Regions from separate parts of the Aquitalea sp. ASV11 genome, predicted to be linked through region 2. Evidence: predicted binding sites of a transcription regulator. Region 2 holds the regulator's gene; each other region holds the start of a gene.
What was found. Region 2 encodes sigma-54, which starts transcription at its own class of promoters, with help from an activator protein. Its sites were predicted from a motif close to CTGGCACGCTTCATGCTT; they were not measured.
Positions count from the first base shown of each region.

Region 1: the regulator sigma-54 is predicted to act here: its motif matches at 7,803-7,820, upstream of glnK (P-II family nitrogen regulator).
Region 3: the regulator sigma-54 is predicted to act here: its motif matches at 6,785-6,802, upstream of JHD62_RS09010 (acyl-CoA dehydrogenase family protein).

Region 1 is NZ_JAELUD010000038.1:13,002-22,612, forward strand. It holds gene JHD62_RS12985 (NADH-quinone oxidoreductase subunit M) at 1-858, shown strand, start outside; gene nuoN (NADH-quinone oxidoreductase subunit NuoN) at 882-2,336, shown strand; gene JHD62_RS12995 (DUF2818 family protein) at 2,352-2,648, shown strand; gene JHD62_RS13000 (lipid A biosynthesis lauroyl acyltransferase) at 2,920-3,786, opposite strand; gene JHD62_RS13005 (lysophospholipid acyltransferase family protein) at 3,783-4,676, opposite strand; gene metK (methionine adenosyltransferase) at 4,754-5,923, shown strand; gene JHD62_RS13015 (ammonium transporter) at 6,069-7,379, opposite strand; gene glnK (P-II family nitrogen regulator) at 7,410-7,748, opposite strand; gene JHD62_RS13025 (accessory factor UbiK family protein) at 8,020-8,307, shown strand; gene JHD62_RS13030 (YifB family Mg chelatase-like AAA ATPase) at 8,313-9,611, shown strand, end outside.
Region 2 is NZ_JAELUD010000019.1:21,331-30,941, forward strand. It holds gene JHD62_RS08505 (KpsF/GutQ family sugar-phosphate isomerase) at 1-133, shown strand, start outside; gene JHD62_RS08510 (HAD family hydrolase) at 152-676, shown strand; gene lptC (LPS export ABC transporter periplasmic protein LptC) at 673-1,233, shown strand; gene lptA (lipopolysaccharide transport periplasmic protein LptA) at 1,223-1,777, shown strand; gene lptB (LPS export ABC transporter ATP-binding protein) at 1,774-2,505, shown strand; gene JHD62_RS08530 (RNA polymerase factor sigma-54) at 2,509-3,933, shown strand; gene hpf (ribosome hibernation-promoting factor, HPF/YfiA family) at 4,005-4,331, shown strand; gene ptsN (PTS IIA-like nitrogen regulatory protein PtsN) at 4,453-4,917, shown strand; gene hprK (HPr(Ser) kinase/phosphatase) at 4,910-5,866, shown strand; gene rapZ (RNase adapter RapZ) at 5,847-6,689, shown strand; gene JHD62_RS08555 (flavin prenyltransferase UbiX) at 6,755-7,375, shown strand; gene JHD62_RS08560 (NAD(P)H-hydrate dehydratase) at 7,378-8,838, shown strand; gene JHD62_RS08565 (DMT family transporter) at 9,008-9,611, shown strand, end outside.
Region 3 is NZ_JAELUD010000021.1:4,073-13,683, reverse strand. It holds gene JHD62_RS09030 (LLM class flavin-dependent oxidoreductase) at 1-1,346, opposite strand, end outside; gene JHD62_RS09025 (APC family permease) at 1,687-3,141, opposite strand; gene JHD62_RS09020 (SfnB family sulfur acquisition oxidoreductase) at 3,308-4,534, opposite strand; gene ribB (3,4-dihydroxy-2-butanone-4-phosphate synthase) at 4,789-5,469, opposite strand; gene JHD62_RS09010 (acyl-CoA dehydrogenase family protein) at 5,478-6,659, opposite strand; gene JHD62_RS09005 (acyl-CoA dehydrogenase family protein) at 7,068-8,276, shown strand; gene JHD62_RS09000 (sigma-54-dependent Fis family transcriptional regulator) at 8,231-9,400, shown strand; gene JHD62_RS08995 (SDR family oxidoreductase) at 9,423-9,611, opposite strand, start outside.

The sequences.
Region 1 (9,611 bases), on a different contig from region 2:
ATCGCCTTCTTCCTGTCGTTCGCCGTGAAGGTGCCGATGTGGCCGGTGCATACCTGGTTGCCGGATGCCCACGTGGAAGCGCCGACTGGCGGTTCCATGGTGCTGGCAGCCATCACCCTGAAGATTGGTGCTTACGGCTTCCTGCGGTTTGCCCTGCCCATCCTGCCGGATGCAGCACGTGAACTGTCGTGGATCATGGTTGCCCTGTCGCTGGTTGCCGTGGTGTACATCGGTCTGGTGGCGCTGGTGCAAACCGACATGAAGAAACTGGTGGCTTACTCCTCCATTTCCCACATGGGTTTCGTTACTCTGGGCATGTTCATGTTCACCGGTTCGCACCTGAACCAGTGGGCGGTTGAAGGCGCGCTGGTACAAATGGTGTCGCACGGTTTCGTTTCCGCCGGCATGTTCTTCTGTATCGGTGTGATGTATGACCGCGTGCACAGCCGCAACATCGCCGACTACGGTGGTGTGGCCAACAAGATGCCGATCTTTGCTGCCTTCATGATGCTGTTTGCCATGGCCAACTCCGGTCTGCCGGCGACTTCCGGTTTTGCCGGTGAGTTCATGGTGATCATGGGTGCGGTACAGGTGAACTTCTGGTACGCCGCGCTGGCCGCAACCACCCTGATCTTCGGTGCTGCTTACACACTGTGGATGTACAAGCGGGTGATCTTTGGCGAGGTGAGCAATCACCACGTTGAAGAAATGGCTGACGTGAACAAACGCGAGTTCCTGGTGCTGGTCGTTCTGGCCATTGCGGTGCTGGGCATGGGTCTGTATCCGCAAGGCTTCGTCGAGAAGATGCACCTGTCGGTAAATGACCTGATTGCGCATGTTGCGCAGACCAAGCTCTAAGCTAAGGCCATAAGGAAAACATAATGAATTGGGCTGATCTGAACCTGATGCCTGCATTGCCCGAACTGTTCATGTCCGGGGCAATTCTGGTCATCCTCATGCTCGATGCCTTTATTTCGGACGCAAAGCGCGGCATGCATTACGGCCTCGCCTTGCTGACGTTGGCAGTCTGTGCCGTGTTGCAGGTGCAAACCTACCCGGTGGTGCCGGTACATACCTTCTCTGGCATGTTTGTCAGCGATGCACTGTCCAGTCTGGTAAAGCTGGCCATGTACGGCAGTACCGCCATCGTGCTGGTATACAGCCGTCAGTACATTGCTGACCGAGGCCTGCTGCGCGGCGAGTTCTTCTCCCTGGCACTGTTTGCTCTGCTGGGCATGAACTTCATGGTATCTGCTTCCAGTTTCGTGTCGTTGTACATGGGTCTGGAACTGCTGTCGCTGTCGCTGTATTCGCTGATTGCGCTGCAGCGCGACTCGGTGAAAGCAACCGAGTCGGCCATGAAGTACTTCGTGCTTGGTGCACTGGCTTCCGGTTTGCTGTTGTACGGTATCTCCATGATTTACGGTGCCACTGGCACGCTGGATCTGGCGCTGGTTGCCAAGGCAATCAAGGCGCATACCGCCAACGACATGCTGCTGGTATTTGGCCTGGTGTTCATCGTGGCTGGTTTGTGCTTCAAGCTGGGTGCCGTTCCCTTCCACATGTGGGTACCGGACGTTTACCAAGGCTCGGCCACAGCCGTTACCCTGATGGTGGGTGCAGCGCCGAAGCTGGCTGCGTTTGTCTTTGTGCTGCGCATCCTGGTACAAGGCCTAGAAGCCATGGTCGCCGACTGGCAGGCCATGCTGGCTCTGGTGGCTGTGCTGTCAATGGCAATCGGTAACATCACTGCCATTGCACAAACCAACATCAAGCGCATGCTGGCTTACTCCACCATCTCCCATATGGGCTTCCTGCTGCTGGGCCTGTTGGCTGGTACCCCGGATGGTTACGCCGCTGCCTTGTTCTACGCTCTGATCTACGTGCTGATGTCCATGGTCAGCTTCGGTATCCTGCTGGGGCTGTCCCGTGCCGGTTTCGAATGCGAAACCCTGGACGACCTGAAGGGCCTGAACAGCCGCAACAGCTGGTATGCCCTGCTGATGCTGCTGACCATGTTCTCCATGGCCGGTGTTCCGCCGCTGGCTGGTTTCTATGCCAAGTTCGCCGTGATCAAGGCCATTGCAGACATCCATCTGTACTGGCTGGCCGTGGTGTCCGTGATGATGTCGCTGATTGGTGCCTTCTACTACCTGCGTGTAGTGAAGAACATCTACTTCGACGAAGCACAGGATACTTCCGCCATCGTGATGCGTGCCGACATGAAGCTGGTGCTGTCGCTGAATGCCATTGCGCTGCTGGTACTGGGCGTAGTGCCGGAACGTGTGATTGTGCTGTGCATGCAAGCGATGAAGCAATCGCTGGCAGCCATCTAAGCGAAAGCCCTGTACATGCAAGCCAGTGTTGCTACCTTGCTGATCGTCGCCTTCCTGGCGGCAAACCTGCCGTTCCTGACCTCGCGTCTGGCTGGTGTGCTGCCGGTTGCCAACAAGCATTTTGGTTGGCGCTTGCTGGAAATGGCCGTGCTGTTTCTGCTGGTCGGCCTGTTTGCCCGTTTTCTCGAGGCCAAGCAGATGCCGGTCCAACAACAGCACTGGCAGTTCTATGTCACGACGGTTGCCTTGTTTGTGGTGTTTGCGTTTCCCGGTTTCGTCTACCAGATGTTCTGGAAGAAGCGCAGTCACTAGGCAGTTCAGCTTGCAAAGAAAACCCGGCCCCGGCCGGGTTTTTTCATGGCCTGTCATTCCCTGATCAGGACAACGGATTGCTTGCAGGTAGCGACTGGGTTTGCAGTCGTCTGGCATGGGAGTGCAGGGTAGCAGGGGAGGGCAGACGCGCCATGTTGGAAGGTTAAAGGTCCTTTAAGGAAGGATTGATCCTTATCTGCGGGCTTTCCAATTGCAACAGACAAGAAAAAACCCGGCACTGTGCCGGGTTTTCTTGTTGCAGGCATGGCATTCAATAAATGCGCTGTTCACCTTCTGGCCGGCTTTTGAAGCGTTTGTGCAGCCAGAAGTACTGGTCGGGTATCTCGCGGATCCGTTCTTCGAGGAAGGCATTCATGCGCCGTGTATCAGCTACTACATCATCGGTCGGGTAGTTTTCCCACGCCGGATAAAATTCCAGCTCGAAGCGATTGCCTACACGGCGCGCGATCAAGGGAACCACATGCGCCTTGGCCAGTTTGCTGATGCGTGACAGGCCGGTAATTGTCGCGGCATCCTTCTCGAAGAATTTCACGAACACCGAGTCGCGCGCTCCGAAGTCCTGATCAGGCAGGTAGAGGAAGGGCGTGTGTTCCTTGCGCATGGCCTTGATGATGGAGCGCAGGCCCTCGTTACGCGGCACGATATAGCAATTGTTGTAGCGCTGACGGCCAGCGTAGATCTGGGCATCCAGCGTGTCGTTCTTCTGCTGCGAGTAAACGCTCACCATCGGCAGTACCTGGTTCAGCGCGAAAACACACATCTCGAAGCCGACAAAGTGCGGGTAAAACAGGATCACATCCTCACCCTTGGCGCGCAGCTCCTCCACGATGTGCAGATTCTTGATGGTGACCAGCTTGCGGATACGCTCGGCAGAGCTCCACCAGGCGACGCCGTATTCCAGCGCCAGGCGGATCATGTAGCCGAAGTTGGACTTGATCAGCCGCTTTCGTTCAGCCTCACTCATATCAGGGAAGCAAATACGCAGGTTGGTGAGGCCCACCTTGCGACGGTCTGCAGCCAGATGATAGGCCACCAAGCCAATTCCATCCGCCAGCAAGCCAATCGCCCACATGGGCAGCAGGCGAATCAGCCATAACAGGGCAAAAACAATCTTCATGGGTTTCCTTGCTCATGGTCCGGCGGAGTAACGCCCGCAGGACATTTGTAACGGTTGTAGCTCCACAGGTACTGGCTGGGGAAGCGGCGGATCATGTCTTCCACGGTCCGGTTGAGCAGCGCACAATCGGCATCCTTGTCACCACTGAATGGCTGGGGCATGGCTTCGATATGCACGACGAAGCCCTCGCCACGTGGCAGTCGCTCGCCAACAAAAAACAGCACTTCCACCCCGCTCACCTGCGCGAGACGTGGCACCAGGCTCATGGTGTAAGCCGGTTTGCCAAAAAACGGTGCCCATACGCCTTCCCCGTTACCTGGAACCTGATCGGGCAGAATGATGGTTGCCTCGCCCGATTTCAAAGCCTTCATCAGAATGCGCACACCGGCACCGGTTGCCGGCGCGGTCTTGCCCTTGCCACGGGCGCGGCCTGCCTGCATCACCGGTTCCAGCCAGGTCAGTTTTGGCGGCCGGTACATGGCAGTCAAGGGAAAGGGCAGACGCGAGCTGATGTAACGGCCGGCAATGTCATAACTGCCAAGGTGCGGGGTGACAAAAACGATACCATGGCCGGCTTGCAAGGCGCGCTCAACATGCTCCCAGCCATGACAGGCTTTTACCAGTGCGGCAATGTTTTCCGGCTCCCGGCACCAGGCTATTGACAATTCCAGTGCACCTTTACCGGTTTCCAGTGCGGATTGTTTGACTAGTCCTTGTAAAACCTGATAATTTTCACAGATTTTACTCGACGCCAGATTACTTCTCATCCGCTCTGCGTAGCGGGGGGATGAAAGGTAAGTAAGCCGCCCCAGAATGGTGCCGAGACATTGCAGCCACGACAGCGGCAAACGCGCCAGCAAGGACAACACGAGTTGGACCAGCTTGGACATGGTTTAGTCAGTGGTGATCGTAAAGCGGCCTATTTTATCATCACACTGTTTTGCTTTATTCGGGAATCAACAAACAAATGAGCGAATATCTGTTTACGTCGGAATCGGTATCGGAAGGCCATCCGGACAAAGTAGCCGACCAAATCTCCGATGCCATCCTCGATGCCATCCTGCGCGAAGACAAATACGCTCGCGTAGCAGCCGAAACCCTGGTCAACACCGGCCTGGTGGTACTGGCTGGTGAAATCACCACCTCGGCCAATGTCGACTACATCAAGATTGCACGCGAGACCATCAAGCGCATCGGTTACGACAACTCCGAGCTGGGTTTCGACTACCACGGCTGCGCCGTGATGGCCTGCTACGACAAGCAATCGCAAGACATCGCCCAGGGCGTGAACGAAGGCGAAGGCCTGGACCTGAACCAGGGCGCTGGCGACCAGGGCCTGATGTTCGGTTATGCCTGCGACGAAACCCCGACGCTGATGCCTTTCCCCATCTATTACGCCCACCGTCTGGTGCAGCGCCAGGCCGAACTGCGCAAGGACGGCCGCCTGCCGTGGCTGCGCCCGGACGCCAAGAGCCAGATCACCTGCGTCTACGATGGTGAAACCGGCCTGCCCAAGCGCATCGACACCGTGGTGCTGTCCACCCAGCATAGCCCCGAAATCGACCACAAGACCCTGACCGAAGCCGTCATCGAAGACATCATCAAGCCGGTACTGCCGCCGGAAATGCTGACTGCCGAAACCAAGTATCTGGTCAACCCGACCGGTCGCTTCGTCATTGGCGGCCCGATGGGCGACTGCGGCCTGACCGGTCGCAAGATCATCGTTGACACCTATGGCGGTGCAGCACCGCACGGTGGTGGTGCCTTCTCCGGCAAGGACCCGTCCAAGGTAGACCGCTCGGCAGCCTATGCCGGCCGCTACGTGGCCAAAAACATCGTGGCCGCCGGCCTTGCCCGTCAGTGCCAGATCCAGGTTTCCTACGCCATCGGCGTGGCCGAGCCGACCTCGATTGCGGTGGATACCTTCGGCACCAACAAGATCCCGAACGAAAAGATCGTGGAGCTGGTGAAGAAGCACTTCGACCTGCGCCCGAAAGGCATCATCCAGATGCTGGACCTGCTGCGCCCGATCTACGGCAAGACCGCGGCTTACGGCCACTTCGGCCGCGAAGAGCCGGAATTCACCTGGGAACGTACCGACAAGGTGGAAGCGCTGCGCGCTGACGCTGGTCTGTAAACCAGACCAGTTAGCTGTTGTTGCAGGATCAAAAAAGCACCGATTCATTCGGTGCTTTTTTCATGTCAGTTTAACTTGGGCAGAAAAAAAGGGCGCCGAAGCGCCCCGAAGTCCCTTACCACAACTTGTTGATGGTGTTGGCTGCTTACTCCACACGCTCGCCGTGCAGAACCACATCCAGACCTTCGCGTTCTTCATCTTCAGCCACACGCAGACCAACAACCACATCAATGATTTTCAGCAGGATGAAGGTGATGATGGCGCAGTACACCACGGTCACACCCACACCGATAGCCTGGGTAGCCAGACTACCTTCGGAACCACCAATGCTCTTCACCGCAAACACACCGGTCAGCAGCGCGCCAACGATACCGCCAACACCGTGTACACCGAAGGCATCCAGCGAGTCATCGTAGCCCAGCATGTGTTTCAGGCCAGTTGCACCCCAGAAACAAACCACGCCAGCCACTGCACCAATAATCAGGGCACCTTTCACATCCACGAAACCAGCTGCAGGGGTGATGGCAACCAGACCAGCTACAGCACCGGAAGCAATGCCCAGTACCGACGGCTTTTTCTTGTGAATCCATTCAGCAAAAGTCCAGGCCAGTGCAGCCAGACCGGTGGCAACCTGGGTGGTCACCATGGCCATGCCGGCACGACCATCAGCAGCACCTGCAGAGCCGGCATTGAAGCCGAACCAGCCTACCCACAGCATGGAAGCGCCAATCAGGGTCAGGATCAGGTTATGCGGCGGCATGGCTTCCTTGCCAAAACCCACACGCTTGCCCATCACCAGGGCACAGATCAGGCCGGCAATACCAGCGTTGATGTGAACTACGGTGCCGCCAGCAAAGTCCAGCACGCCCTGGCCACTCATCCAGCCGCCCGGACCCCATACCCAGTGGGCAACCGGCACATAAACCAGCAAGGACCACAGCGCGGTAAAGATCAGCAGGGCAGAGAATTTCATCCGTTCAGCAAATGCGCCGGTGATCAGTGCCGGGGTAATGATGGCAAAGGTCATCTGGAACATCATGAACACCGATTCCGGGATGGTGCCGGCAGCCGGGTGCACCGCCACTTTCTTGGTGTCGGCAATGTAGTCCATGCCATCCAGGAAGACACGGCTCAGGTCACCCAGATAGGGGTTACCGACGGTAAAGGCCAGGCTGTAGCCAACGACGGCCCACAGTACGGTGACCAGTGCGGTAATGGCAAAGCTTTGCATCAGGGTGGACAGCACGTTCTTTTTGCGGACCATGCCGCCGTAGAACAGGGCCAGGCCCGGAATGGTCATGAACAGCACCAGTGCGGTGGAGGTCAGCATCCAGGCTGTGTCGCCGGAGTTGATGACCTTGAAGTCAGCCATGGCCGGACCTGCCGGTGCATCAGCCAGAACGGGCAGGGCCAGTGACAACAGGCCGGTACCCAAGGCAGCAAGTTTCTTCTTCATGTGATTTCCCCTGTATGGCTATAGCGTGACTTAAACCGCGTCGGTACCGGTTTCCCCGGTCCGGATCCGCACGATTTGTTCAAGATCGAAGACGAAAATCTTGCCATCACCAATCTTGCCGGTACGTGCCGATTTTTCGATGGCCTCGACAACCTGGTCCAGCAGACTGTCATCAATGGCAATTTCCAGTTTGACCTTGGGCAGGAAGTCCACGACATATTCAGCGCCACGATACAGCTCGGTATGACCTTTCTGACGGCCAAATCCTTTGACTTCCGTGACGGTAATGCCTTGCACGCCAATGGCGGATAGCGCTTCACGTACTTCATCAAGCTTGAAGGGCTTGATCACGGCGGTGACCAGTTTCATGTTCACTCCTTTTCGGTGGACCCGGTTAGTTGCTTGCGTTACTGAGGAACACTACTGCATAAACCGTGCCAGCTTATTATCTTGCTGTTACCTAAGTGTTTTCCGCGATTAAATCTGTAATTGCTGAGCATTAATGGCTGTCAGCACCAAGGCGGAGCATCTATTATTGAGTCTCTGCACTCAATTGGTGCGCTGCTCGCTGCGCTGCAGCGCCGAATGGATTTTGCTACACTCGAAGCGGACTATCGATTACCTGCAAAGGAGCACCAAGATGTTGAGTCAGAAGATTTTTGAAGAAATCAGCAGCAAGATCAGCGATACCATCGCAGCCAGTCCGGCCAAGGATATCGAGAAGAACATCAAGGCCATGATGGCATCCACTTTCTCCCGCATGGATCTGGTGACCCGCGAAGAATTCGATGTGCAACAGGAAGTACTGATCCGTACCCGTGAAAAACTGACTGCACTGGAAGCCCGCCTGGCCAAGCTTGAAGCCCAGGTTTTCCCTGAGGAAGCCCAGGCCAGGACCGAAGCCCAGGCTGAGTTGGGTCATTCCTGAGCACGATGGCTCTGGCCGTAGTAGCGAGCCGTGCTCTGGCCGGGCTGCATGCCCCGGAAGTTGCCGTTGAAGTCCATCTGGCCAATGGACTTCCGCAGTTCACCATCGTCGGCTTGCCCGACACCGAAGTGAAGGAAAGCCGGGACCGTGTCCGGGCCGCCATTCTCAATTCCGGCTTTGAATTCCCCGCGCGTCGCATTACGGTCAATCTGGCACCGGCTGATCTGCCCAAGGACTCTGGCCGTTTTGACCTTCCCATTGCTATTGGCATTCTGGTTGCCGCCGGCCAGATACAATGCCCACATCTTGCAGACTATGAATTTGCCGGCGAACTTGCACTGAGTGGCCAGCTGCGTGCAGTGCGCGGCGCCCTGGCCATGGCATGTCAAACACGTCGTGCAGGCCGTGCCTTCATGTTGCCGCGAGACTGTGCTCAGGAAGCTGCGTTGGTGCTGGCAGATCAGGTTTATGCCGTGGATAGCTTGCTGCAAGTTTGTGCACACCTGAATGGCACCCAGCCCTGTTCACCCATCGTCGTCAACCAGAATGACTCGCGGCCCGTTTATCCGGACTTGGCCGATGTCAAAGGCCAGGTTGCAGCACGTTATGCCCTGGAGATTGCCGCTGCAGGTGGACACAGCCTGTTGCTGGTAGGGCCGCCGGGTACGGGGAAGTCCATGCTGGCGTCGCGTTTGCCGGGCATTCTGCCAACGATGAATGAGGAAGAAGCGCTGGAGGCCGCCTCGGTTCAGTCACTTGGCACGCGAGGCTTTTTACTGGAGCAATGGCGCCAAAGACCATTCAGGGCTCCGCACCACACCGCGTCAGCCGTTGCCCTGGTTGGCGGCGGTTCAGACCCGCGGCCCGGTGAAATCAGTCTGGCCCATCATGGCGTGTTGTTTCTGGATGAGTTGCCTGAATTCGATCGCAAGGTATTGGAAGTATTGCGTGAACCTTTGGAGTCCAAAGTAATCCATATTTCGCGTGCCAGCCGCCAAGCCATTTTCCCCGCCGACTTTCAACTGGTTGCCGCCATGAATCCCTGTCCTTGCGGGTATCAGGGGCAGCCTTCCGGTCGCTGCCAGTGCACTCCGGAACAGATTGCCCGCTATGTCGGCAAATTGTCGGGCCCGTTGCTGGACCGGATCGACATGCATGTACAAGTTCCGGCACTAGGTGCGGATGAACTCACCAGTTCGGTGGCCGGAGAGTCAAGCCAGCTGGTGCGTCTTCGGGTTCAGCAGGCACGTGATGTGCAGTTACAGCGCCAGGGATGCAGTAATGCCCGTCTTTCCGGATTGGCG
Region 2 (9,611 bases):
CAGCAAGCTGGCCACCGAGGCCGTCCACCTGATGGAACAGCGCCGCATCACCAGCCTCTTGGTGGTGAATGCCGACGGCAAGCTGGCCGGCGCCATCCACATGCACGACCTGCTCAAGGCCGGCGTCGTCTAGCCGGCAACAAGGAAGCCCATGCAAGCCATTACCGAACAAGCCCGCAAGATCAAGCTCCTGATCATGGACGTTGACGGCGTCATGACCGATGGCCGCATTTACTACAATGCCCAGGGAGAAGAGAGCAAGTCCTTCTATGTGCAGGACGGCCTGGGCCTCAAGCTGTTGCAATCCACTGGCGTACGGCTGGCCATCATCTCCGGGCGGGCCGACCGCTGCGTGGAACACCGCGCACAGGCGCTGGGCATCGACTTTTACTTCGGCGGCATCCACAACAAGCAGGAAGCCCTGAATCAGTTGCTGCAACAGGCGGATGTCACGCTGGAACAATGCGCCTTCATCGGCGACGACCTGATCGACCTGCCGGTTCTGCGCCGCGTCGGCCTGGCGGTGGCCGTGCCGGCTGCCCCCACCCTGGTACGCCAGCATGCGCACTATGTCACCGGCTTCCCCGGCGGTCAGGGCGCAGTGCGTGAACTGGCCGAGCTGATCATGCAGGCGCAAGGCAATTTTGACGCCATCGTGGCACGGTATCTAGCATGATCCGTTCGCACCGCCTGTTTCCCATCCTGCTGGTGCTGATCACCGGCTTGCTGACCGTCTGGCTGGATGCCGTGTCACGCTGGCAGCCCAGCAAGCACGAGCTGGACCCGAACAAGCCTGAAGTCGTGGCGCAGGGCGTGATGGCCACCCGCTTCGACCCCAAGGGCATGCTGCAGGACAAGATGATTGCCAGCCGCATGTGGCAATACCCGGACCGCACCGAGTCGTATTTCGAATCGCCGGACCTGCAAAGCTACAAGAATGGCGTACTGGCCTACCATGCCATTGGTGAAAGCGGCCGTTACAACAGCAAGACCAAACAGGTACTGTTCGACAAGAAAGTCACGCTGATCCAGCCGGCCACCGCCACGCAACTGGAAACCCGCGTAGTCAGCAGCAATATGCGCATTGACACCGTCAAGCACATTGCCCGCGCAGATACCCTCACGCACTTCTACTATGGCAAGTCCAGCGGCAGCGCCGTGGGCTTCATTTACGAACAGCAGGCTGGACAATTACAGCTGCTGTCCAACGCAAAGGCCACTTATGAAAAATAACTGCCGCCGCTTCATCCGGCTGGCCTGGCTGGCCCTCGGCCTGTGCGCCATCCAGACCGCCCATGCCGAAAAGGCCGACCGGGACAAGCCCATCGAAATCAGTGCCGACCGGGGCAACCTCGACCAGCTCAAGGGCGTCACGGTATGGCAAGGCAATGTCGTCATCATCCAGGGCACACTCAAGCTCAATGCCGACCGCGCCACGGTCACCCAGGACAAACAGGGTAACCAGACCATGCAGGCCACCGGACGCCAGGTCAACTTCCGCCAGAAAATGGACGGCAAGAACGAATGGATCGAAGGCCAGGCCAACCAGCTGGACTACAACACCGTCACCCACGTTGCCGTGCTCACCGGCAATGCCCGCGTCAAGCGTGGCAGTGATCTGGTCATCGGCAATGTCATTACCTACAACACCGAAACCGAAATGTATGAAGTCAGCAGTGGTGCCAGTAGCAATGGCGGCCGCGTGACAGCCATCATTCAGCCCAAGCCCAGGGACAACAGCCCAGCTGGCAAGAAAACAGACGGAAACACCCAATGAGCGGCCCCAGCATCCTGAAAGTGGAGCGCCTGAAAAAACGCTTCAAAAAACGTACGGTGGTGAAGGACGTCGCCCTGCAGATCCAGAGCGGGGAAGTGGTCGGCCTGCTTGGCCCCAACGGTGCCGGCAAGACCACCAGCTTTTACATGATTGTCGGGCTGATCGGTGCCGATGAAGGCGAAATCACGCTGGATGGCAACAGTATCACCCACCTGCCCATTCATCAGCGCGCCCGCCTTGGACTGGGCTATTTGCCGCAGGAAGCTTCCATTTTCCGCAAGATGACGGTGGAAGAAAACATCACGGCGGTGCTGGAAATTGCCGGTTACAAGGGCGACAAGCTGGAGCAGGAACTCAGCCTGTTGCTTGACGACCTCAATATCGCCCACCTGCGCGAAAGCAATGCGCTGGCACTGTCCGGTGGCGAGCGCCGCCGAGTGGAAATTGCCCGCGTGCTGGCCACCCGCCCACGCTTCATCCTGCTGGACGAACCGTTTGCCGGGGTAGACCCGATTGCCGTCATCGACATCCAGAAAATCATCACCTTCCTGCAACAGCGTGGCATTGGCGTATTGATTACCGACCACAATGTGCGTGAAACCCTGCGCATCTGCGATCGCGCCTACATCATCAGTGATGGTTCGGTACTGGCTTCCGGCGAGCCGGAAGAACTGGTCAACAACGAGAAAGTGCGCCAGGTCTACCTGGGCGAGCACTTCCACCTGTAAGCCATGAAACAGTCACTACAGCTACGGGTCTCCCAGCAACTCACCCTCACGCCGCAACTGCAACAGTCCATCAAGCTGTTGCAGCTGTCCACGCTTGACCTGCAGGCAGAAGTCGAACGCTTCTTGCTGGACAACCCCATGCTGGAACGCGGCGATGAGCCGCCCTCGCATGACAGCAGCCAGGCAGAAACGCCGGCTGCCCAGGAAGAATCCACCAGCACGGCGTCGGACAGCAGCGATGGTGACAACAGCCAGGACGCCAGCAATGGCGAACTCACCGACTGGGGCAGTGGCAGCCGACGCAACGACGGGGACGATGAATTCGACCCCATGCTCAACGTCCCCTGCCCGGTCAGCCTGCGCGAACACCTGTTGGCGCAGCTGGGTGAACTGACCCTGCCCACCCGCGACCAGGCCATCGTCCAGCTGCTGATTGAAGAACTGGACGACAACGGTTTCCTGACTACCGATCTGGAAGAACTGGCCAGCAACCTGCCGCTGGAACTGGAACTGGAAACCGATGAACTGATGGTCGGATTGCGCCTGTTACAGCAATTCGACCCCCCCGGCATTGCCGCGCGCAACCTGGCAGAGTCGCTTGGCCTGCAATTGGCCCGTTTGCCCGCCAATGAGCCCGGCCATGCACTGGCCCGCCAGATTGTGGCCGAGCACCTGACGCTGCTGGGCAATCGCGATTACACCCGCCTGAAGCGCATTCTGGGCGTGGATGACGAAGCCATCCGCCAGGCACAGCAGCTGATCGCCCGGCTGACACCCCACCCTGCATCCAGCTTTGGCGGTGAAGACGTGCACTATGTCATTCCGGATGTCACCGTGCGCAAACGGCGTGGTCACTGGGTGGCCGAACTCAATAACGGCGCGGTACCGCGCTTGCGTGTCAACCAGCTATACGCCCAGATGCTGTCGGAAAACCGGGCAGGCGCAGGCGAACTGACTGGCCGGCTGCAAGAAGCCAAATGGCTGGTCAAGAACATCCAGCAACGATTTGACACCATTCTGAAAGTGTCAGAAGCTATAGTCGAAAGACAGCAAGCGTTCTTTGAACACGGTGAAGTCGCCATGCGGCCGCTTATCCTGCGGGACATCGCAGACGAACTAGGCCTGCATGAATCGACCGTCTCACGCGTCACTACGCAGAAATACCTGCTTTGCCCTCGTGGTCTGTTCGAGCTGAAGTATTTCTTTGGCAGTGCACTGGAAACCGACAGCGGCGGCGAATGCTCGGCAACGGCCATCAAGGCGCATATCCGCCGCATGATAGACGGTGAAAACCCGGCCAAGCCACTTTCGGACAGCGCCATTGCCGACGAACTGGGCAAGCAAGGGATTCAGGTTGCAAGACGCACCGTTGCGAAGTATCGTGAAGCTATGCAGATACCGCCGGTCAATCTGCGCAAGGCATTGTGATTCACGCCTTGAAGAATATCCGCCCGCCCGGCCGACCCGACCGGGTAGTCAACACAAGAAGGAGTTAGGGTATGAACCTCAAAGTAACCGGTCTCCACCTCGAAGTAACCCCGGCCATCCGCGAATACGTGGAAACCAAGCTGGAACGCATCACCCGCCATGTCGATCACGTGATTGACGTTGCTGTCACCCTGTCGGTAGACAAGCTGGTACAGAAGGCGGAAGTGAATGTTCACCTTTCCGGCAAGGATATCCACGTAGAGGCCACCGACTCCGACATGTACGCTGCCATCGACGCGCTGATGGACAAGCTCGATCGCCAGGTACTCAAGCACAAGGAAAAACAAAGCGAACACCGTGCAGCAAGCCCGCAGGTTCAACCGGAAGCCAGCTTGTAAGCATTATGTATTCGATGCGGGAACCCGGCGGGTTCCCGTTTTTATTTGCTCGGAGCCTTTTTCATTTTGATGAAGGCAACGTAGAATTGGCCAGTTTCTGTAGCCGCGTGCAACCATTCCTATGAGCCTGATTGGCAAAATCCTGACACAGGATCACATCCTCCCGGACCTGGATGTCGCCAGCAAGAAGCGCGTCTTCGAGCAGGTGGGCCTCCTTATCGAAAACACCCACGGCATCGCCCGCAGTGAAATTTTCGACTGCTTGTTTGCCCGGGAAAAACTGGGCTCCACCGGCCTTGGCCAAGGGGTGGCCATTCCGCATGGCCGTGCCAGAGGGCTCAAGGAAGCGGCAGGCGTGTTCATTCGCCTGAAGAACCCGATTCCTTTCGATGCGCCGGATGGCAAGCCGGTGCAAAGCCTGTTTGTCCTGCTGGTGCCGGAACAGGCAACCGACCTGCACTTGCAGGTGCTCTCGGAGCTGGCACAGCTGTTCTCCAGCAAACAGCTGCGTGAACAACTGCTCAGCGCAAGCTCGCGTGCCGATCTGTACCAGCTGCTCACCGGATGGAATACCAACCATGCCTAGCATTACCGTGCGCCGGTTGTATCAGGACAACCAGCAAAAGCTCAACCTGACCTGGGTAGCAGGCACCGGCGGCGCGGACAGCCCCATCGGCAATGACGAACAACGCCCTACCCTGGCCCTGGTCGGCCACCTGAATTTCATTCACCCCAACCGGGTGCAAGTGCTGGGTCTGGCCGAGGTGGACTACCTCAACCGGCTGGAACAATCCGCCGCCAAGACCGCGCTGGACCAACTGTTCCACAAAACCATGTCTGTGGTGATGGTGGCCAATGGCCAGCCAGTGCCCAAACTGCTGCGCGACTACTGCCACACCCACAATGTGCCGCTGATGAGCACACCGCTGGAAAGCCCCTACCTGATGGATGTGCTGCGCATCTATCTGGCGCGCGCACTGGCAGTTTCCACCGTGTTGCATGGCGTGTTTCTGGATGTGCTGGAAATCGGCGTGCTGATCATGGGCGATTCGGCCATGGGCAAGAGCGAACTGGCACTGGAACTGATTTCCCGTGGTCACGGCATGGTGGCCGATGATGCGGTGGAACTGTACCGCATCGGCCCGGAAACCCTGGAAGGCCGTTGCCCGCCGCTGCTGCGCGACTTTCTGGAAGTGCGCGGCCTGGGCATCCTGAATATCCGTACCATTTTTGGCGAAACCGCTGTGCGTCCGAAAAAGGTGCTAAAACTGATTATTCACCTGGTCAAGGCCAACGACCAGGCGATGCAGGCCCTGGACCGGTTGAACATCCAGTCGGAAACCCAGGACATCATTGGCGTGACGGTGCGCAAGGTGGTGCTGCCGGTTGCGGCAGGTCGCAACCTTGCGGTGCTGGTTGAAGCGGCTGTGCGCAACTACATCCTGCAACTGCGTGGTATCGACAGTACCCGTGAGTTCATCGAACGCCATACCAACTTCCTCAGAGATCAGGAAAATGCGCCTGATATTGATTAGCGGCCTGTCCGGTTCCGGTAAATCCATCGCCCTGCGCGCACTGGAGGACTCTGGCTTTTACTGTGTGGACAACCTGCCAGCCACCATGCTGCACGAAGCCATGTCGCTTTATGCCGATTATGGCTACCAGCAGATTGCCATCAGCGTGGACACCCGCTCCAGCCCTTCGCTGGGCGCACTGCCTGCCGAGGTGGACAAACTGCGTCAGCAAGCCGTGGATGTACGCTTGCTGTTTCTCGAGGCCAAGCCGGAAACCCTGGTCAAGCGTTTTTCCGAAACCCGCCGCCGGCATCCACTGTCGGGTAGCGGCTCCACGGTGGAGGAATGCATCCAGCTGGAGCAGGAACTACTGGCCAGCGTGCAGGAAATGGGTATTCGCATCGACACCAGCGAATTATCAGCCAATGCATTGAAAACGGCCATCAAGCAGTTGGTGGAAGCAGACAGCAGTCGGCTCACCATCATTTTCGAATCCTTCGGCTTCAAGCATGGCGTTCCGCTGAACGCCGACTTCGTGTTTGACGTCCGCTGCCTGCCCAATCCCTATTACGACCTGGCCTTGCGTCCGTTTACCGGCCGCGACCAACCCATCGTCGACTTTTTTGCGGGGCAACCGCTGGTCGCTCAAATGGCGGAAGATATCCGCTGCATGATTCTCAAATGGTTGCCCGAATTCAGCCGCGAAAACCGCAGCTATCTCACTGTGGCCATCGGCTGTACCGGTGGTCAGCATCGCTCTGTCTTTATTGCCGAACAACTGGCCAAGGCCTTTCCGGCCGAACAGGTCCTGTTACGACATCGCCAGTTGTTTCGCGAATCCTGACCGGTCACCTGCCTGGCTCGCAGCATCCCGCTGCGCCGGCAGGCAGGACCGCCACTGGAAACAAGATGCAAACACCCCAAACCGTTACCGTTGCCCTTACCGGAGCCTCCGGCCTGCCCTATGGCCTGCGGCTGATCGACACCCTGATTGGTGCAGGCGTCCGCGTGTGGGTACTTTATTCCCAGGCTGCACAAATCGTGGCCAAGCAGGAGATGGACCTGCAACTTCCCTCCCGCCCTGCCGAATTTGCCCAATGGTTGCAACAACGCACAGCTGCCACAGAAGGACAGCTGGCGGTATTTGGCCGTGAAGAATGGTTTGCTCCGGTCGCCTCCGGCTCCAACCCGGCCGACGCCATGGTGGTCTGTCCCTGCTCCATGGGCACCCTGGCCGCCATTGCACAAGGCATGAGCGACAACCTGATTGAACGGGCTGCCGATGTCAGCATCAAGGAAGGGCGCAAGCTGATTCTGGTACCACGGGAAACACCTTTCTCCGTCATTCATCTGGAAAACATGCTCAAGCTGGCGAGGCTTGGGGTGGTGATCCTGCCACCATCACCGGGCTTTTATACGCACCCGTCCACCATCGAAGACATGGTGGACTTCGTGGTCGCCCGCATACTGGACCAGCTACGCGTTCCCAATAGCCTGATGCCCCGCTGGGGAGAACCCGGCAAGGAGTAAGCATGCACAATGCAGCCCTGTGGAGCCTGGCGGACTTGCGTCAGCTGGAAGTAGTCGCCGCACAGCGTGGCATCCATCTGATGCAGCAAGCCGCGCAAGCCACGGTAGATTGGGTGGAGCAGCATGTCGCGCAAGGTGCGCGCATTCTGGTAGCTGCCGGTCCGGGCAATAACGGCGGCGATGCCTTGGTGGCAGCAGTGCTGCTGATGCAGCAAGGTTATCAGGTGGATGTGCTGCTGCCACAACCACCACTCAGTACAGAAGCCTGTGAGGCGCTCCAGACCCTGCGCCAGGCTGGCGGCCTGCCGCTACAGCAATTGAGTGTGGATTACTCTTCGCCTGCCTTGCTGATTGATGGTCTGTTTGGCATTGGTCTGAACCGGCCGCTGGATGACTTCTGGTGCCAGCTCATCAACCAGCTGAACCAGCTTTCCTGCCCCACACTGGCACTGGATTGCCCCAGTGGCCTGAATGCCTATACCGGCCAGGCTCCTTCAGCCTGCATCAAGGCCAGCCACACGCTGACCTTTCTGTGCCACAAACCGGGTTTGTTTTATGCAGCCGGTGCCAACCATGCAGGACAGGTGGAATGTGCTCCACTGGACTATCCCGCAGAACTACAACCCGTGGCTGCCGGTTATTTGAACCGGCAGGATGCCCGCATGCTGCGGCGAAAACCGGATAGCCATAAAGGCAGCCACGGTACGGTCAGCATTGTGGGAGGCTGCCCCGGCATGAGCGGTGCCGTGTTGCTGGCCGGACGTGCCGCACTGGCCGGAGGTGCGGGCAAGGTCCATGTGCTGAGCCTGGATCCGCGACTGGTCGTCGATACTGCTTTTGCCGAATTGATGCTGCATGGCGACGCCCAACCTGCCAACCAGCCCGCTTGTGATGTCCTGGCAGTGGGCCCCGGCCTCGGCCAAAGCGTGCAAGCTGTGCAGTGGCTGCAACAATCGCTGGGCAGCCCGCTGCCGCTGGTGCTGGATGCGGATGCCCTCAATCTGCTGGCAGCCGATACCAGTTTGCAAAAGCATCTGCGCCAGCGCAAGGCCGCCACCATCATCACGCCGCATCCGGCGGAGGCTGCCCGTCTGCTGGCCTGTACCACAGCGGATATTCAGGCTAACCGGCTGGAAGCCGCACAACAGCTGGCCGCTACACTCAATGCAGTTGTGGTGCTCAAGGGGGCAGGCAGCCTGATATGCGCACCCAGACAGCCCTATTACCTGAATACCAGCGGCGGCCCGGCACTGGCAGTCGCCGGACAAGGTGATGTACTGACCGGCCTGATTGCTGCCTTATTGGCGCAGGGTATGCCAGCGCTGGACGCCAGCTGCCTTGCTGTCCGGGTTCATGGCCTGGCCGGGGACCAGTATCAGCAGGAAGCTGGCGGCCCCATTGGCCTTACCGCATCGGCTACTGCCTTGCGCTGCAGCGCCATCCTTAATCGATTAAGCAGTTAAAGCACGGTCCACGATCGCGATTCGCGAGCGTTATCCTCCACACGCAAAAACAATTAATGACATAGTCATTGCAAAATTCAAAAATTATTCTTTTTTTATAGAAAAGTACCGTTCTCTGTGCTGTACACGGCTAGGTAGAATGGAGCCATTCCGTGATGGGAGATTTTCCTTGCAGCAACAGAAGAAAGCATATTTGTTCGGGCTGAGCGCCGTATTGGCATGGTCTACCGTGGCAACCGCCTTCAAGATCAGCCTGGCTCACCTGTCCCCGGCACAACTGGTTTTGTATGCCAGCATTGCCTCCACCCTCTGTCTGCTCGGCATTTTGCTGGCCCAGGGCAGGCTTGGCAGCCTGTGGCCTGCATTACGACAGCACTGGCGCCATTCTTTAGTACTGGGTGCGGTAAACCCGCTGATTTACTATCTGATCCTGTTTCAGGCCTATGCGCTGCTGCCGGCACAAGAGGCCCAGGCCATCAATTACACCTGGGCGCTCACCATGACGCTGCTCTCAGTCCCCTTGCTCAAGCACAAACTCAGCCTGCACGACGCCCTCGCTGCCATCATTTGTTATCTGGGCGTGCTGGTGATTGGCACCCACGGTCAGTTGCTGAGCCTGCATTTTTCCAGCTTGCGCGGCGTGGGCTTCGCCCTGGCTTCCACCTTGCTGTGGGCGGCCTACTGGATCTTCAATGCCCGTGACAAGCGCGAACCGGTGCTGGGACTGACGCTCAATTTCATGATGTCGCTCCCCTTGGCCTTGCTGTATTGCG
Region 3 (9,611 bases), on a different contig from region 2:
TATTGCGCGGCCGGGTGGTTGGCGGGCAATAGCGGGCCGGCGCCAAACAGCTTTTCGCGCAGGGTGCCAGGGCGGTATTCCGTCTGGTACACGCCACGGCACTGCAATTCCGGCACCAGATACTCCACCACGTCCTCGAAGGTTTCATGGGCGACGGCATAGGCCAGATTGAATCCATCGGTGTCGGTGGCTTCCACCCAGTCCTGCAGGATGTCAGCCACGGTGGCGGCCGAGCCGACAAACACCGGCCCCAGCCCGCCAATGCCGCCAAAGCGCGCCAGCTCGTCGATGGTCCAGGCCTTGCTGCCATTGGACAGATGCTCCACCTCCGAGATGATGGCGTTGGTGTCGACATGGCGCACCAGCTCGGTGGGGGCGTACTGGCCGAAGTCGATGCCGGTCCAGCCGGACATGAACACCAGCGAGCCATCGTAGGAGGCATAGCGCTGGTATTCGGCAAACTTGGCCTGGGCCTTGGCGTCGGTTTCGTCCACGATCACCGTTACCAGGTTGAATATCTTGATCTGCTGCGGGTCGCGCCCGGCAGCGGCAGCCTGGCTGCGTACATCGTCCACATAGCGGCGCAGGATGTCCTTGGTGGGCGCGGCCACGAACACGCACTCGGCATGCTGGGCGGCAAAGGCCTTGCCACGGCCGGATGCGCCAGCCTGGAACAGCACCGGTGTGCGTTGCGGCGAGGGTTCGCTCAGGTGATAACCCGGCACCTCGAAGTATTTGCCCTTGTGACCGATTTCATGCACTTTTTCCGGGTGGGCGAAAATGCCGCGTTCGCGGTCGCGCACTACCGCCCCCTCTTCCCAGCTGCCTTCCAGCAGCTTGTAGATGACTTCGATATATTCGTCCGCCACGTCGTAACGGTTGTCGTGCTGGCGCAAGCCGCCCTGGCTGATGTTCTTGGCACCGCTTTCCAGATAGGAAGTGACAATATTCCAGCCCACCCGGCCCTTGGTGTGGTGGTCCAGCGTGCTAAGACGCCGGGCAAAGGGGTATGGGTGTTCGAAAGAGGTGGATGCGGTGACGCCAATGCCCAGATGCTTGGTGGCCAGCGCAATGGGCGCGGCCAGTTGCAGCGGGTCGTTGACCGGCAACTGGGCCCCTTCGCGGATGGCGTGGTAGTTGCTGCCCTGATACACGTCGTAGTAGCCAATCACATCGGCGATGAACACGGCATCAAAAAAACCGCGCTCCAGAATGCGCCCCAGGTCGGTCCAGTATTCCAGGTCCTTGTATTGCCAGGAACGGTCACGCGGATGGGTCCACAGGCCGGGCGACTGGTGGGCCACGCAGTTCATTTCAAAAGCGTTGAAGCGGATGGTCTTGCTCATTGCAGTTCCTGTCGGGGTTGAATGATTACCCGAAGGACAGTGCAATTTTCATACCGGCAAACGGAAATATTCATCATCATTTCCGCTAAGCTATCCACTTTTTATCATGATTTTATTTTTATAATTATCTGTTTATTTTCAATTGCTTAACAAACAATATCAAAGTAACTTGCCGATGCTTGTTGATGATTTACTTTAACTGACCCAGCCACGGAAACAAGCAGCTGCTGCCCTGCCAGCACGTTGGCAGCAGCGCATGCGGCATTGGCAGCAGACATAAGAAAACGGCCCGCAAGCGAGCCGTTTTATCAATTTTGAAAAAGCACACCCCCAGCACACATCACTCCTGCTGCAGCTCCTCCTCGATGCCACGCAGGCGTGCCGGAGCCAGCAGCTTGAGCGCCACAAACCACGCCAGGCCAAGGCCGACCAGTACCAGGAACACATAAGGCAGCCAGGCATACACGCCGGTCGGCAGCGGATAGACACTGCCCACCAGCGGAATGGCCAGCAACAGCACCGACACCAGGCTGATCAGCACATGCTGCGGCTTGAGCTTGCCCTGACGGCGCAGATACAAGGGCGCGCCCACCGCCACCAGCACGTAGGCCAGCAGATAGCCATAAGTGGCCACCGAGCTGAGATAGCCGTAGGAATCCAGCAAGGCCGTGCCATTGGCGGTAAAGATCAGCCCCACGATCAGCGCCAGCACCACCAGCAAGGTCACGGCGATATGCGGCGTGGCATTGCTGGCATGCGCCTTGCCGGTGGCCTCGTGCAGCAGGCCCTGCCGGGCAAAGGTGTAGACAATGCGGGCGGCAGCATTGATGGAGGAGAAAAACGCGGCGAAGAAGCTGAGCGCTACCCCGGCATCAATGATCAGACCAAAGCCACCCAGACCCAGGCGATGCGCCAGGATGGACAGCGGGCCGTCAGCCTGATCCAGTCCCGGATGCTGGCCATGGAAAGCCGCCACCAGCGCATAGGACGCCAGAATGAACAGCAAGGCCGGGCCAACAATGCTGATGATGACTGCACGCGGAATGGCCTTCAGCGGCGATTGCGCCTCGGCACCCAGCACGGTGGCGCTTTCAAAACCGGTAAAGCTGAAGAAGGCCAGTACCATGCCCAGGCGCAATTGCTCGGGTTTTACCCCTTCCAGCGCGATCTGGGACTGGTCGACATGGCTGCTGCCATTGAGCAGATAGGCAATCAGCACCACGGCAATCAGCAGGATGGTGAGCAGCTCCACCAGCAGGGTAAAGCGGGTGGACAGCCGGATGTCACGGTAGGCAATCGCCCAGGCTGCCAGCGCCACCACCACGGTCAGCAACAGGCTGACGGCCAGTGGCGGATGGGCGGCAACCAGGCCCAGCTCGCGCGCCAGCACCAGGAAGGTATTCACCGTACCTTGCAGGATGCCGGCGGCCCCGACCGCATAGGCAATCAGCAAGGACCAGCCGCAGATTACCCCCCAGATGGGGCCAATGCCCTGCGAGGCATAGGCATACAGCGCACCGGGCGATGCCGCGCTGCGGGCAAACAGGGTAATGCTCCAGGCGGAGAACAGCAGCGCCACGGTGGCAAAGGCATAGGCCAGCCAGGTGCCGTTACCGGCGGTGGCAAATACGGCCGGCACCAGAATGCCTACCCCGCCGGACACGCCGACCAGTCCGATGGACTGCGCCACCAGCTCGGGCAGGCGCAGGTAATTGCGCCGCAGCGTGCCGGTCTGGCTTTCTGTCTGGGCGGCCGGGCTGTCCAGCACCGCCTCGCCTTGGGTGGAGTGAATCATGAAACACCTCTTGATGGTTGTTGTAGGCTGACAAGTCACCGGCACCGTCACCCTGCCCCGGCGCAAAAGCGCCATGCGGCAAGGGGGCGGTACGGTCAACAGCCGGTATGTCGGATGGGCATGGCAGCTCCGGCGGCCCGCAGCAGGCGGGCCGCATGCGCGGTGATCAGTTCCAGGAATGCCGCGCCGGCTTGATGCCGTTCAGCGTGTAATTGCCGATGGCGTGGTACTTCCAGCGCACCGGGTCGTGCAGGGTGTGCACGCGGGCATTGCGCCAGTGGCGGTCATAATTGAAGCGGCCCTGCGTGGCCTTGCTGCCGCCCAGCTCGAACAGCTTGCTGGCTGCCAGCAGCGAAATTTCCGTGGTGGCAATCTTGGCCAGCCCCACCGCAATGGCTGCCTCGGCCACCGTGTCTTCGGTCGGCTCGGCCTTGGCAATGTCGATAAAGCGGCCCGCCCGCTCCAGCAGCGCCTCTGCTGCCACCAGCCGGTATTGCAGATCACCAATGGTGACAATGGTCAGCGGGTCGTCCGCCGCCCGCTCTACCCCGCTATCTATCCACGGGCGCGCCTGCTGGCGGACAAAATCCACGGTATCGGCCAGCGCGGCGCGGGCAATGCCCAGGTCGATGGCGGCGGTGGTGATCTGGGCGAATGGCCCGGCAAAGGTGGGCCGGTCGTAGGAACGGTGGGTGTAGAAAATCTGGAAAGGCTTCAGGCGCACCTGCTCGGCAATCACCGTGCCACTGGCCGTGGTGCGCTGGCCAAAACCGCTCCAGTCATCCACCACGGTCAGGCCCGGCGTGCCTTGCTCGACAAAGGCCAGCAAGGCCTTGCCTTCTTCATCCACCGCCAGTACCGGCACCCAGTGCGCGTACAGTGCGCCGGTGGCGTAGAACTTGCGGCCATTTAGCACATACTCGTCGCCATCGCGGCGGATGGTGGTCTGGATGTCCAGCACCGTCTTGCCACCGGCTTCGGAAAAGGCATTGCCATAGCGCTGGCCACGCAGCACCAGGTCAAAGAAGTAACGCTGCTGCTCCGGGCTGCCTTCCAGCCGGATGTCCTCCACCAGGCAATAATGATTTTGCGGAATCTGTCCCAGTGACGGGTCTGCCGCCGAAATGATGGCAATCACCTCGGCCAGCGTGACGGCAGACACCTCGGCACCGCCAAAGGCGCGCGGCACGGTAATGCCCCACAGGCCGCTGCGCGAGAACAATTCCACCTCGTCAAACGGCAGCTTGCGTTGCTGGTCGCGCAGCGCGGCCTGCTCGGCCAGTTGCGGAGCCAGTGCGCGTGCCACTTGCAGGGCTTCGGCATCGTTACGGATCACCGGTACGACATCCGGTGTGGTAACAGGAGTGGGGATATCCAGTACGGCGCTGCTCATGGTGCTTTCCTTGTGGGCCGCCAGTCAGTGACCGGCAGCAAGATGGCGAAGTGATCCACCATCTCATTGCAAACAGCATGCCAGCCATTTATCTGTTTAATTTCAACAGCTTGAAAAAATTACACCCACAAGAATGATGAGCCGGCAGCAGCAATCTTGCTGCACGACTGCTGCCATTCCAGCAGGCACAAACCCCCGGCACAAACAAACACACCCGCCATGGCGGGTGTGGATAGCAGAACGGCAAGGCTGGATCAGGCCGGCTCTCCGACTGGTGCAGCGCTTGTCAGCGCTGCCATTTCGGTTCGTTCGCGATAGGCAATCAGGTCGGCAATGGTGATGATGGGCAGGCCATGCTGGCGGGCAAAGCGCAGTAGCTCGGGGCGGCGCGCCATGCTGCCATCGTCATTGACGATTTCACACAGCACTCCGGCCGGGGCCAGCCCGGCCAGCCGCGACAGATCCAGCGCTGCCTCGGTGTGCCCGGGGCGCGCCAGCACCCCGCCCGGCGCATAGCGCAGCGGGAAGATATGCCCGGGCCGGGCAAAGTCGCCAGCCGGAATACGGCTGTCCGCCAATGCCCGCAGCGTGGCGGCGCGGTCGGCTGCGCTGATGCCGGTACTGGTGCCGTGCAGGTAGTCCACGGTCACGGTGAATGCGGTGCGCTGCGATTCATTATTGCTGCTTACCATCAGCGGCAGTTGCAGCTGGTCCAGCCGCTCGCCGGTCAGTGCCACGCACACCACGCCGCTACTGTAGCGCACCAGGAAGGCCATCTGCGCGGCGGTGATTTTCTCGGCTGCGATGATCAGGTCGCCTTCGTTTTCACGGTCGGTATCGTCCACCACCACGGCAAAACCACCGGCAGCAATGGCGGCAATGGCTTGTTCCACACTGTCAAAATCGTCTTCAACTGCTTGCAGGTTCTGGGTCATCTTGGTTCTCATGAATAAAACGAGGGGGTCGGGTACTGGCCATTCAGTGCCCAGTCACCCAGCTCTTGCAGCTTGTAATCCAGCGGGTCGTGCAGGCTGTGCACGCGCAAATTGCGCCAGAAGCGGTCCAGCCGCAGGGCGGCGCTGGTGGCGCGTGCGCCGGTCACGTCGAAAATGCGGCTGGTCAGGTCCAGTCCGCTGCGGCTGGCATGCACCTTGGCGGCGGCAATCTGCAGGGCCAGCTGGCCGCGGCCTGCCTCATCCAGCGCATCGCCCTGCTGCCAGGCCTCATCCAGCTGGTGGCTCGCGTGGTTGGCCAGCACACGCGCACCTTCCAGTGCAGCCTGGAATTCACCGTAATGCAGCAGGGTGTAAGGGTCCTTGCTGGCCGTAGTCGCCAGCGAGGCGGGCCACAGGCGGCGTTGCTCCAGCGTGTAGCGCCGGGCTTCGGCCACCGCCCCTTCGGCAATGCCCAGATAGATATTGGTGAGAATCAGCTGCGCAATCAGCGGGCGTAGGCAGGCGCGTGGTGTGGATAGCGGGCCGGGTTGCAGCAGCAATTCATCCGCCCTCACCCGCACCTGCTCGAAACGGGCAGAGCCGCTATCGGTCTGGCGCTGGCCGATATTGTCCCAGTCCTGATGAATGTGCACGCCTTCCCGAGCGGTGGGGATGACGGCAATCAGCAAACCACCCTGCCCGGCGCGCAAGGCCGAAGCCAGCAGCATGTCCGAATCGGTGGCGCCGGAGCAGAAGCTCTTGTCACCATGAAAGCGATAACCGTCGCCATCCGGCGTGGCCAGCGTGCGGGTATCCAGCGGATTGAGCGCATTGCCCCAGAACCAGCGTTCACGCACGGTCTGCTCGAACCAGGGCTGCCATTGGTCGGGCCGCCCGAACAGCTGGGCAGTGGCCAACAGCAAGTGCTGGAAGGCAAACACATGGGCAACCGAGCTATCCACCCGTGCCAGTTCACGCACAATCTGCAAGGTAGTGCTCCAGCTTTCGCCCAGGCCGCCAAATTCGCGCGGAATGATCAGGCCAAGCAGGCCGCTGTCGCGCAATGCATCGCGTTCGGTCTTTGGGGTGCCACCTTGCTGGTCACGCGCAATGGCTGTGCGGGCAAAACGGCTGGCCAGTTCGCGGGCAATGGCCAGCGGGCTGTCGGGCGCAATGGATGAATCAGCCATGCTGCCTCCCGCTCTGACGATACGGCTGGTGGCCAAATGAAACATTTTTGCTGCTGAATAAATGAATAAGCATGAAATTACCTGCGGCGGAAATTAAACCGGGTGCGGTTTTGCCAGATAAGCATTAGCAGATTGCATGCCAGGCAATTCAGCCTCATTCATGCTGAATCCGGCCAGTTATTGCTGCTACAGCAGCAATTCATTCATCAGCGCTGCTGCGTGCACAGCAGCCAATAAACACGGTGCTGCACCAGCAGCAATATTCAAAAAACGGATATTGCTTGCCATCTACAGCTAATTCAAATTCTGCATATATTCCTGATAAATCCTTGGTTTACAGCAGCTGATTGGCACGGTTAAAACTGTCGCCAATGTGCCAGACAGCACACAGTTTAAAAGGATGAACGCTTGAACCTGCCCCACCACCTGCTGGCACCCTCGCCCACTGCCAGCACTCCAGCCTCGGCCCTGCTGCTGGCGCAGCAGCTGGCTGGCCAGTTTGCGGCTACTGCAGCAGAGCGCGACCACGCCGGCGGCACGCCCAAGGCGGAGCGCGACGCCATTCGCGCCAGCGGGCTGCTGGGCCTGTCCATTGCCAGCGAGCTGGGTGGCCTGGGTGCCAACTGGCAGCAAACCCTGCTGGTGGTGCGCGAATTTGCCAAGGCCGACAGTTCGGTAGCCCATGTGTTTGCCTTTCATCACCTGATGCTGGCCACGGTGGAGCTGTTCGGCCAGCCGGAACAATGGCAACCCTGGCATGAAATCACCACCCGGCAAAACTGGTTCTGGGGCAATGCGCTCAACCCGCTGGATGAGCGCACCATCAGCCGCCGCTTTGACGGCTGGTACGAGTTTTCCGGGCAGAAAAGCTTTTGCTCCGGCGCGCTGGATTCGCAAATGCTGGTCGTTTCCGCCCGTCAGCAGCACAGCGGGCAATTGGTGGTGGCCGCCATTCCCACCGGTCGCAGCGGCATCAGCGTGCAGCAGGACTGGAACAATATCGGCCAGCGCCAGACCGACAGCGGCAGCGTGAATTTCGAGAAAGTACGCATTGAAAACAATGAAGTGCTGGACAATCCCGGCCCGCTCACCACGCCACGCTCCTGCCTGCGGCCACTGCTGGCGCAGCTGATCCTCACCAATATCTATCTGGGCATTGCCGAAGGCGCATTCGAGGAAGCCCGGCACTACACCTTGCACGAGGCGCGCCCCTGGCGGGCGGCACAGGTGGACCACACCCACGAAGACCCCTACATCCTTGGCCATTACGGCGAGTTCTGGGTGGGGCTGGAGAGCGTGCGCGCCCTCACCGACCGTGCCGGCAACAGCATGGTGGCCGCACTGGCACGGGGTGAGGCACTGACACAGGACGAGCGTGGCGAAGTGGCCATGCACATTGCCGCGGCCAAGGTGGCCGCCACCCGGATGGGCCTGAACCTGGCCTGTCAAATGTTCGAGGTCACCGGCGCGCGCGCCACCCATGCCGGACTGCGTCTGGACCGGCACTGGCGTAACTTGCGCACCCACACCTTGCACGATCCGGTTGATTACAAATTAAAGGAGTTAGGGGAATGGGCTTTGATTCGCAACTATCCGACACCGACGTTTTATTCCTGAAACCCGCATCGGCCCGCAGGGCCGAGCCAGCACAAGGCCCGGCCATGCCCCTGATCACCCTGCCTAATCGGCAAAGCCTTACCACCTCCATCCGCGCCACGGCACAGGTATTCGAGGACCCGCAATCCACCGCCCTGCTTTCCCGGATACAGCTGATTGCCCCCAGCGACGCCAATGTGCTGATCATCGGCGAAACCGGCACCGGCAAGGAGCTGATTGCCCGTCATGTGCACGCGCTGAGCCAACGGGCCGACCAACCCTTTGTGGCCGTCAATTGCGGCGCGTTTTCCGAATCACTGGTGGAAAGCGAACTGTTCGGACATGAAAAAGGCGCATTTACCGGTGCCTTTGCCGCCAAACCGGGATGGTTCGAAGCGGCCAATGGCGGCACGGTGTTTCTGGATGAAATCGGTGACTTGCCGCTGAACATACAGGTGAAGCTGCTGCGCATCCTGCAGGAGCGCGAGGTGGTGCGGCTGGGTTCGCGCAAGCCCATTCCCATCAATGTCCGGGTGATTGCCGCCACCAATGTGCGGCTGGAAGAAGCGGTGGCTGCCGGCCACTTCCGCGAGGACCTGTTCTACCGCCTGCGGGTGGCCCATCTGGCCCTGCCCGCCCTGCGCGACCGCCCCGGCGACATCCTGCCGCTGGCCCGGCATTTTGTGGATGAATACCGCCAGCGCCTGGGCTATGGCGATGTCGCCCTGCATGCCGATGCCGAGCGCAAGCTGCTGCAACACCCGTGGCCGGGCAATATCCGCGAACTGGAAAACGTCATCCACCATGCCTTGCTGATCTGCAAACAGAATGTAGTGCGCGGCGAAGACTTGCAGCTGTCCTCGCTCCAGCTAAATCGCCGCAACGAACGCCACAGCACACCGTCAAACCCGGCCCTCAGCAGCCATGACGCGGATGAAGGACACCAGCAGTTGCAGCAGGCCTTGCAGGCCCTGTTTGAAACCAATGGCAGCCATCTGTACGAAGACATCGAAAGCACCATCATCCGCGCGGCGTATAACTATTGCCACCGCAACCAGGTGCAGGCCGCCCGTTTGCTGGGCATCAGCCGCAACATCATCCGTGCGCGGCTGATCCGCCTGGGGGAAATCAGCGCGTTGCGCTAGAAACAATCGGTCCGGGCAAAACTCAAGCCCAGGCCGCGCCGCCATGCAGGTGCAGCACTTCGCCGTTCATGCTGCGGTTGTGCATCAGGAACAGCGCCGCTTCGGCAAATTCGGCTGCCTGCCCCAGCCGCCCCAGCGGCAAGCCGGCCGCCAGTGCCTGCAGCCGTGCTGCATCATCACCCAGCGCGGCGGCAAGCAAGGGGGTTTCCAT